One region of the Pseudomonas sp. NY8896 genome, then DNA from elsewhere that is predicted to be linked to it. Evidence: riboswitches for the same ligand, from Rfam matches in the RefSeq annotation. Region 1 holds a riboswitch; each other region holds the start of a gene.
The links. A riboswitch is a leader RNA that binds a small molecule or an ion and turns the genes downstream of it on or off. The one in region 1 is predicted to bind cobalamin.
Positions count from the first base shown of each region.

Region 2: linked by a shared signal. The riboswitch ahead of Q9451_RS19910 (TonB-dependent receptor) and the one ahead of cobW (cobalamin biosynthesis protein CobW) in region 1 are both predicted to bind cobalamin.
Region 3: linked by a shared signal. The riboswitch ahead of Q9451_RS19920 (ABC transporter substrate-binding protein) and the one ahead of cobW (cobalamin biosynthesis protein CobW) in region 1 are both predicted to bind cobalamin.
Region 4: linked by a shared signal. The riboswitch ahead of Q9451_RS17490 (CbtB domain-containing protein) and the one ahead of cobW (cobalamin biosynthesis protein CobW) in region 1 are both predicted to bind cobalamin.

Region 1 is NZ_CP132350.1:4,043,470-4,045,662, reverse strand. Features, by position in the region: gene Q9451_RS18060 (hypothetical protein) at 1-243, opposite strand, end outside; gene Q9451_RS18055 (glyoxalase superfamily protein) at 240-617, opposite strand; cobalamin riboswitch at 718-935, shown strand; gene cobW (cobalamin biosynthesis protein CobW) at 1,037-2,104, shown strand; gene cobN (cobaltochelatase subunit CobN) at 2,108-2,193, shown strand, end outside.
Region 2 is NZ_CP132350.1:4,445,138-4,447,330, forward strand. Features, by position in the region: gene Q9451_RS19900 (carboxymuconolactone decarboxylase family protein) at 1-12, shown strand, start outside; gene Q9451_RS19905 (GNAT family N-acetyltransferase) at 91-660, shown strand; cobalamin riboswitch at 725-933, shown strand; gene Q9451_RS19910 (TonB-dependent receptor) at 1,042-2,193, shown strand, end outside.
Region 3 is NZ_CP132350.1:4,448,860-4,451,052, forward strand. Features, by position in the region: gene Q9451_RS19915 (DUF1624 domain-containing protein) at 1-754, shown strand, start outside; cobalamin riboswitch at 783-982, shown strand; gene Q9451_RS19920 (ABC transporter substrate-binding protein) at 1,093-2,103, shown strand; gene Q9451_RS19925 (iron ABC transporter permease) at 2,103-2,193, shown strand, end outside.
Region 4 is NZ_CP132350.1:3,903,456-3,905,648, reverse strand. Features, by position in the region: gene Q9451_RS17500 (cobalamin biosynthesis protein) at 1-149, opposite strand, end outside; gene Q9451_RS17495 (CbtA family protein) at 149-835, opposite strand; gene Q9451_RS17490 (CbtB domain-containing protein) at 845-1,033, opposite strand; cobalamin riboswitch at 1,127-1,351, opposite strand; gene Q9451_RS17485 (LLM class flavin-dependent oxidoreductase) at 1,465-2,193, opposite strand, start outside.

The DNA of each region.
Region 1 (2,193 bases):
TGCATGGCGGGTCAACGCCAGCATGTGCGCCTTCGCTTCGCCCGCGACGGCAGCGGCTTTGTCGGCCTCTTGCTCAAATACCCAGGTAATACGAAGGCTGCCCGGAAAGTCCTCGGGGTCGAGGCGGTGAGTGAGCCAGCTGAAACCGACGATCTGCGCCTTGGCGGTTTCGCAGGCATCGGTCAGGCACGCCACCAGCTCCCGCTCCAGGCGGGCCATTTCGCGTTTGCCCAGTGCCTTCACGGGTTGGCCTCGTCATCGATCTGCTGGCAAAAGCGCAGGCGGTTGCCGAACGGGTCCCACACCTGCATCTGCAGGCCCCAGTCCAGGCGCTCGGCCTCTGGCCGGGCGTAACCGTACTGTTTGTCCTGCAGCTCGCGCTCCAGCGCGCGCAGGTCGTCGATGCGGGCGAACACGGTAGAACCGGGGCATGCATCGCCATGGTGCTCGGAAAGGTGCAGGATCAGGCCGTCGCGGTGAATCTGTACGTACAACGGCAGGTCCGGGCTGAAACGATGCTCCCAGTCCAGGCTGAAACCGAGGAAATCGAGGTAGAACTCCTTGGCCTTGTCGACCGAGAAGATGCGCAGTACGGGTATGGCGGGGGCGAGGGGCATGGGACGTCCTTGACCGTGGGCAGAGTCGCTACTGTAACGCAGTAGCACCAAGAGTGGTCGACCAGCCCGCCGCAATGGTTGACCACCCGCCAGCCACTGCGTAGCCTTGCCAGTTCGAGGTTCTTCGGCCAGGCCGAAGCTAAGATGGGAACGCGGTACATGCCGCGGCTGCCCCCGCAACTGTAAGCACCGACAACGGATCGACACTGCCACTGCGCCAGCGCGCGGGAAGGCGTCATCCCGCCAGCCCGCTGTTCAACCGTACGGGGGCCTGGAACGGTGCGAGCCAGGAGACCTGCCTCGTCACGTTTTCGACTTTCAACCGGGCGGGGTGATCCGGTGGCGAACAAGCCCGGCCAACCTCTGGCCCGTGGCTGTCGTCCTGCATGCCCGCGCCACACTGCCAAGGGCAATGCGACATGAAAACACTGGCCAAGCTCCCCGTCACCATCGTCACCGGCTTCCTCGGCTCGGGCAAGACCACCTTGCTGCGCCACATGCTCGACAACGCCCAAGGCCGCCGCATCGCGGTCATCGTCAACGAATTCGGCGAGCTGGGCATCGACGGCGAAATCCTCAAACAGTGCAGCATCGGTTGCACCGAGGAAGAAGCCAGCGGCCGCGTCTACGAACTGGCCAATGGTTGCCTGTGCTGCACCGTGCAGGAAGAATTCTTTCCGGTGATGCGCGAGCTGGTGGCACGCCGTGGCGACCTCGACCACATCCTGATCGAAACCAGCGGCCTGGCCCTGCCCAAGCCTTTGGTACAAGCGTTCCAGTGGCCGGAAATCCGCAACGCCTGCACCGTCGATGCGGTCATCACCGTGGTCGACAGCCCGGCCGTGGCCGCTGGCACCTTCGCCGCCTACCCTGACCAGGTCGATGCCCAGCGCAAACTCGACCCTAACCTGGACCATGAATCGCCACTGCACGAGCTGTTCGCCGACCAGCTGGCCAGCGCCGACCTGGTGGTACTGAACAAGGCCGACCTGATCGACGCCGAAGGCCTGGCCAAGGTGCGCGCCGAAGTGGCTGAAGAACTGCCGCCGGCCGTCAAGGTGATCGAGGCCAGCAGCGGCAAGCTGCCACTGGAAGTGCTGTTGGGCGTGGGTGCCGAGTCCGAGGCGCACATCGATGGCCGCCGCACCCACCACGACACGCACCACGACGGCGACGACCATGACGATCATGACCACGACGCCTTCGATTCCATTTCCATCGACCTGCCCGAGGCCGACGAAAGCCTGCTGCTCGACGCACTGACGCAACTGGTGGTGGAGTTCGGCATCCTGCGTGCCAAGGGCTTCGCCGCCATCCCGGGCAAGCCGATGCGCCTGCTGGTGCAAGGCGTGGGTACCCGCTTCGACAAGCACTTCGATCGCGCCTGGCGCAACGACGAGCCGCGCATCACCCGCCTGGTGCTGATCGGTCAGGACCTTGACGCTGTTCAACTGGAAGCGCGCCTGCGCCAGGCCCTGGGCGCCTGACCCATGCACCTGCTGCGGACCCAGCCCGGCGGCTTCGTGCCGGATGACAGCATTGCCGACCTCGGCCAGACACCCGCCGAGCTGGTGAT
Region 2 (2,193 bases), 400 kb from region 1:
GCCAACGGTTGAGCACAAACGGCGTCGCCGCCCTTGCGCGACGGCGCCGCGCCACCCAGACTGGGCGGCTTAGCCCGCGCAGGAACCCGCATGATCCACATTCGCCCCATGACGCCCGAAGACTTCGACCGTTTCTGGCCTACCTTCCAAGCCATTGTCCAGGCCCGTGAAACCTACGCCTTCGAGCCAGCCCTGAGCGTCGAACAGGCTCGCCAGCTGTGGCTGGAGCTGCCCTTGCATACGTTGCTGGCTGAAGAAGATGGCGAGCTGCTGGGTTCCTACTACCTCAAGGCCAATGCTGCCGGGCCTGGCGCACATGTGGGCAATTGCGGCTACATGGTCTGCGAACAGGCGCGCGGCCGGGGCGTGGCGCGCCTGATGTGCGAACACTCGCAGAAGCTGGCGCGCCAGGAAGGTTTTCTGGCCCTGCAGTTCAACTCGGTGGTGGCCAGCAATGAAGTGGCCGTGGCGCTTTGGCACAAGCTCGGCTTCGAGACCGTTGGCCGCTTGCCCAAGGCCTATCGCCATGCCCGCCTGGGGCTGGTGGACTGCCTGGTGATGTACAAATGGCTGGCGGATGAGCCGGTGGTAGAGAAGCCCCCGCTGTTGATCGGGCGCAAGAACATCGAGGCACGGGTTTCGCGGCGCCGCGGACGCTAGCCTTTGCAGGGCTAACCCACCTCCATTGCCCAAGCAAATTTGACGCCCCCGCGTTTCAATGGTCAGATGCGCGCCAGTTTCAGGTGTCCTGCGCCGCCGCGCGCAGGGTGAAACGGGAAGCCGGTGCGTCGTGTTGCCCACGACAAGTCCGGCGCTGCCCCCGCAACGGTAAGCGAGCGAACCCTTCGAGATACCACTGTGCTCCGGCATGGGAAGGTGAAGGTTTCATGCCCCTCGCAAGCCCGGAGACCGGCCTGGAGCTTCACTTGGCAACCCGCGGTGGGCGGGCGCAGGCCGGAATCCGTGCGCGCGCCTGCCTGCATGGTTCGCCTTTGCGTGTTTTCCACCGGGATGCATTCATTCCTGCAGCAGTGGAACGACATGTCCCGTATGTTCAAGCTTCACCCCCTGGCGGCCTGCCTGGCCGTCGCCCTGCCGGCCTTGGCCGATGACCGTGCCCCGCCGCCTCTGGCCTTGCCTTCCACGGCCATCACCGACACCCTCGACAGCCACGCCATCGACCTGGCCACGCCTACCCAGGCCGGCTCGCGCCTTGGCCTGAGTGCCCTGGAAACACCCGCCAGTACCAGCAGCATCAGTGCCGAGCAGATTCAGCAGCGCAACAACCTCACCGTGCAGGATGCGGTGACCCGCTCGCCGGGCATCACCTTCGTCGGCTCCCCAGGCGACGGCGGCACCGGCCTGTCCGCCCGCGGCTTTGCCGGGCACAGTTCGGTGATGACCCTGTTCGACGGCACGCGCCTTTACACCGGCGCCGGCACGCAAACGTTCCCTGTCGACCCGTGGATGGTCGAACGTATCGATGTGATTCGCGGCCCGGCTTCGGTACTGCATGGCGAAGGCGCCACCGGCGCGGTCGTCAACGTGATCCCGAAAAAACCGTTTGCCGGCGAAGTGCGCAACCACCTGCGTCTGGGCTACGGCTCATGGGACCGTCAGCAGCTCGGCCTGGACAGCGGCGGCAGCCTCAGCGAGCGCCTGAGCTATCGCCTTACGCTGAACCAGCAAGATGGCAATGGTTGGGTCGACCGCACCCATTCGCGCAGCCTGGCCGTTAGCGCAGCGCTGCGTTTCGATGCCAGTGACGACCTCAGCTTCACCCTCGCCCACGACCGTGGCGAGGCGCAGCCCGCCAACTACTACGGCACGCCGCTGATCGACGGCCACTATCGCAGTAGCCTGCGCAACAAGAACTACAACGTACAGAATGACGTGCAGCGTTATGACGACGAGTGGACCCGGCTGACCACCGATTGGACGCTGAACGACCACCTCAGCGCCAGCAACCAGCTGTACTACATCAAGAGCCGCCGCCACTGGCGCAACGCCGAAGACTACAGCTGGGACGCCGAGCGTCAGCAGTTGCTGCGCGGCAGCTACCTGGAGATCAAGCACAACCAGGAACAGTTCGGCGACCGCCAGACCTTCACCTTCGACCACACCCTGTTCGGCCTGGCCAGCAAGACCGTGGTCGGGGCCGAGTACAACAAGGTGCGCTTCAACGTCGACAGC
Region 3 (2,193 bases), 410 kb from region 1:
CTTGTCCCTGCTGGTGTGGCTGCCACGCGCCGCACTGCTCACCCTGGGCGCCATCATCGTCGCCGGCCACAACCTGCTCGACGGCCTGCACTTTGGCGTGGGGTCAGCCCTGCACGTGCCCTGGGCAATCCTGCACGACCGCGGCTGGCTTGAATGGTCGGAAAACCTGCGCCTGCGCACGTCGTATCCGGTGCTGCCGTGGATCGGCGTCATTGCCCTGGGTTATGGCCTGGGCCCCTGGTTCGCGCGCGGCAGCGAGGCCGGACAACGCCAGCAACGCCTGCTGACGGCCGGGTTGCTCGCACTCCTGGGCTTTGTCCTGCTGCGCATGTTCAACGGCTATGGTGAGGCGCCGTGGAGCGGTTACCCCACCTTCACGCAAACGTTGATGAGCTTCTTCAACATCACCAAATACCCACCGTCGCTACTGTTCCTGGCCCTGACCCTGGGCTGCGGCCTTGTGTTGCTGCGCGCCTTCGAGCGGGCCGGCCAGGCGCGCTGGATCAGTGCCCTGGCGGTGTTCGGTGCGGCCCCGATGTTCTTCTACCTGCTGCACCTGTATGTGCTGAAGCTGCTGTACCTGGCCAGCGTGGCGCTGTTGGGCCTCAACCAGGGCGACTACTTCGGCTTCGAGAGCATTGCAGCGGTGTGGCTGAGCGCGGTGCTGTTGGCGGCTTCGCTGTACCTGCCAGTACGCGGGTTCGCCCAACTGAAGCAGCGGCGCCGCGACATCGCCTGGCTGAAGTACTTCTGAAAAGCGTTTTCACCCGGCGGCGCGATGGTCTACCATGCGGGCCGCCGGTTTCCACCACGGAACTAATAGGGAATCCCAGGCCCGCCAATACGGGCCAAACGGAACTGCCCCCGCAACTGTAGGTGCCGAGCCTGCTCCATCGATGCCACTGGGCCAGACCGCCCGGGAAGGCCGGAGCCGGGCCATGACGCACCAGTCAGGAGACCTGCCGGCCTACATTCACCAACCGGCGGGGTGTCCGGGATTGGCCATCAGTGTTGCCCCTGCCACCGGCAGGGGCTCGGCGATGCCTGTCCGCGCGTTCCTCACCCGAACTGTCCGATAGGAGATCGCCCAGCATGCTGCCCCGTTTCGCCACCCTGCTCGCCGGCCTAGGCCTTACCGGCCTGGCCCAGGCCGCGGCCACCCACTACCCGCTGACGCTCGACAACTGCGGCAAGCCGCAGACGTTCGCCCAGGCGCCACAGCGCGCCGTCACCATCGGCCAGGCCGGTACCGAGATGCTCTATGCACTGGGGCTGGGCGACAAACTGGCGGGCACCTCGCTGTGGTTCAACAACGTGCTGCCCGAGTACCAGGCAGTGAACGCCAAGGTGCCGCGCCTGGCCGACAACGACCCCAGCTTCGAAGCCGTGGTCGGCAAGCGCCCGCAATTGGTGGCGGTGCAGTTCGAATGGATGGTCGGTGCCCAGGGCGTGGTCGGCACCCGCGAACAGTTCGATGAACTGAAGATCCCCACCTACCTGCTGCCGTCGGACTGCGAAGGCAAGGACAACCTGGTCGGCGCCGACGGCACCCGTCTGCAGGCGTTCCAGGTCAGCAGCATCTACAAGAGCATCAGCCAGCTGGCCGAGATCTTCGATGTGCAGGACCGCGGCAATGCTCTGAATGCCGAGCTCAAAGGCCGCCTGGACAGTGCCAAGGCGCAACTGGCCGGCAAGGACCTGTCGGCCACCTCGGCATTGTTCTGGTTCTCCAGCGCCGACCTCGACATCGACCCTTATGTGGCCGGCCGCCAGGGCGTCGCCGACTTCATGCTGCGCACCCTGGGTGTGCGCAACGTGGTCGAGTCCAGCGAAGAATGGCCGACCGTAGGCTGGGAAACCCTGGCCAAGGCCAACCCCACCTGGCTGATCATCGCCCGCATGGACCGCCGCCGCTTCCCCGCCGACGACTACCAGAAAAAGCTCGAATTCCTGCGCAGCGACCCGGTAACCCGCAACATGGATGCGGTGAAGTACGATCGCATCATCATTCTTGACGCCGACGCCATGCAAGCCGGCATCCGCCTGTTCCGCGGCGTGCAGACGCTAGCCACAGCCTTCGCCAGCGGTAAAGCAGCCCAGTGATGATGCGCCTGTTACCCTGCATCGTGGTTGCCCTGGCAGCCCTGTTGGCCGCCCTGCTGGCCGGTACCGCCATCGGCGAAACCAGCCTGT
Region 4 (2,193 bases), 140 kb from region 1:
GCTTCGTCGGCCTTGAGGTTGATGCTGGCAATGCCGCGCAGGTCGGAAAGCGCCAGGCCCTGGCTAGCCAGGGCTTGGTGCAGCAGGGTTTGCAGGGTATCCGCCGGGCAACCCCGGCGGCAGCCCAAGCCAGCGTAGAAAGCCGGCATCAGGCCTCGCTGGAGCGGCGGAACAGCCACGCACTGAGCAGGCCCAACGCCACCCAGAAGGCAGCGTTGGTCAGCCAGGAGGCCATCTTGAACTGCGTCTCCAGTGCTTCGGGGGCCAGGCTTTCATGGACTTCAGGCTGTGGCGCACCGATCACATGGGGGATAACCAGCAGCACGGCGCCCAGCGCCTTCAGCAGCCAGTGGCGGGCGAACACCAGCAAGGCCAGGCCAAGGGCGGTGGCGCTGGCCGTGCCAATCCACCAGGCCTGGCGTTGCCCCAGGTCGGCGGCAGCAGTGCCGGGCAGTTCCGGTGGCAACCCCAACGTTGGGGCCAGACAGAACACGGCGAAACCGGCCAGGCCCCACAAGGCGCCAGTGCTGACGCGCTTCGGCTCGCGCAGGCCATACAGTGCGGCGAGGATCAGGGCAAAGCCCACCGCCACCACCAGGTTGCCACCGGTGGTGGACAGCACGCGCTGCCAGCCGTCTTCTGGTGACCAGGCTTCGGCGCTGTGTTCATGAGCGCCCTCATTGCCGCCATGTTCGTGTTGTGCGGCCGGGGCCGAGGACTCGTAGGTTTCCGCTTCGAGAATCAGCGGGGCGACCCAAAAGCTTTGCAGCAAGGTCAGCAACAGGGCCGCAAGCAACCCGCTGAAACCCGCAGTACGGGCAATGCGCGTGATCATCAGGCGTACTCAGTGGCAGGGGAAGGCGGCGCTGTGGCGGGTGTCGTGGGCGGCGTTGTGCACGGCCTCGATGTGCGAGAAGCCGGCGAAGTACACCAGGCACAGGCCCAACAGGCTGGCGCCGACGGCGATGACTACGCGCTGGCTGAGGGTGACGGGTGTGGCAAGGCTGTGCTGCTTGGCGCTGGTGACGGGCATGACGCGTTCCTCTGCTTTTTAGTGAGCAACGGGCGAGCGCGGCAGCCCCGGGCGGGGTCGCCCAGGGGAATGCAACAGCGCCCGCCCACCGCGGGGTGTTCATGAACGCCAGGCCGGTCTCCGGGCTTGCGAGGAAGAGCAGGGCTCCTGGAACACGTCACCTTCCCATGCCGTACTACGAGGCACAGTGGTACAGACGCTTCACTCGCTTACCGTTGCGGGGGCAGCACCGGCATTGTCCGGCCCTGCTGGAGGGCCTGCGACGCACCGGTTTCCCGTTTCACCCCCTATGGGGGCACCTGAACGTGAGGCATAAGGAGAGCATGGGGCGGGCTTGGCGTCAATCTGTGGGTGCATCTGCCTTCCACCCATTTCAGGCTTGCGCGGGTTCCTGCCGGACGGCGCTATCCCTGCAGCCGTACCGTAGAAATCTACGCAGTTCGAATATCGCGGCCAGACTCACGCTGGGCCACCAGCGCGCGAATGCGCGGGATCAGGTCCTGCCCGTACTCGACCGCATCACGCAATTGGTCAAAACCGCGGAACAGGAAAGTGCTCACCCCAAGCTCGTAGTAAGCCAATGCGGCCTCTGCCACCTGCTCTGCAGTCCCCACCAGCGACGTAGAGTTACCGGCACCGCCACCCAGCGCGGCAATCTCGGTCCACAGCCGGGTGTCATGCACTTTGCGCTGGCTGGCCAGCTGCACCAGACGCTCAGAGCCGGCATTGCTCTTGCCGAAGTTCTTCTCGCGGCGGTTGCCCTGGTGGATGCCGATCCGCGCCTGGGCGTCGGCCAGAATGCGCTCGGCACGGCCCCAGGCCTCGGCCTCGGTAGCGCCCAGAATCGGCCGCAACGACAGGCTGAAGCGAATATGCTTTTCGCGTCCGTAGCGGGCGGCGGCCTTGCGCACTTTGGCGATGCGTTCGCGTACCTGTTCCAGCGGTTCGCCCCACATCATGTACACATCGGCGTATTTGGCGGCCACTTCGACGGCCGCATCAGAGGCGCCAGAGAAATAGATCGGCAAATGCTGCACTGGCTTGACCAGGGTCAGGTTGTCTTCGACGCGGTAATGTGTGCCCTGGTGGTCGAACGGTTCATGGCGAGTCCAGGTGTCACGCAGTACCTGCAGGTATTCGTCGGTGCGCGCATAACGGGC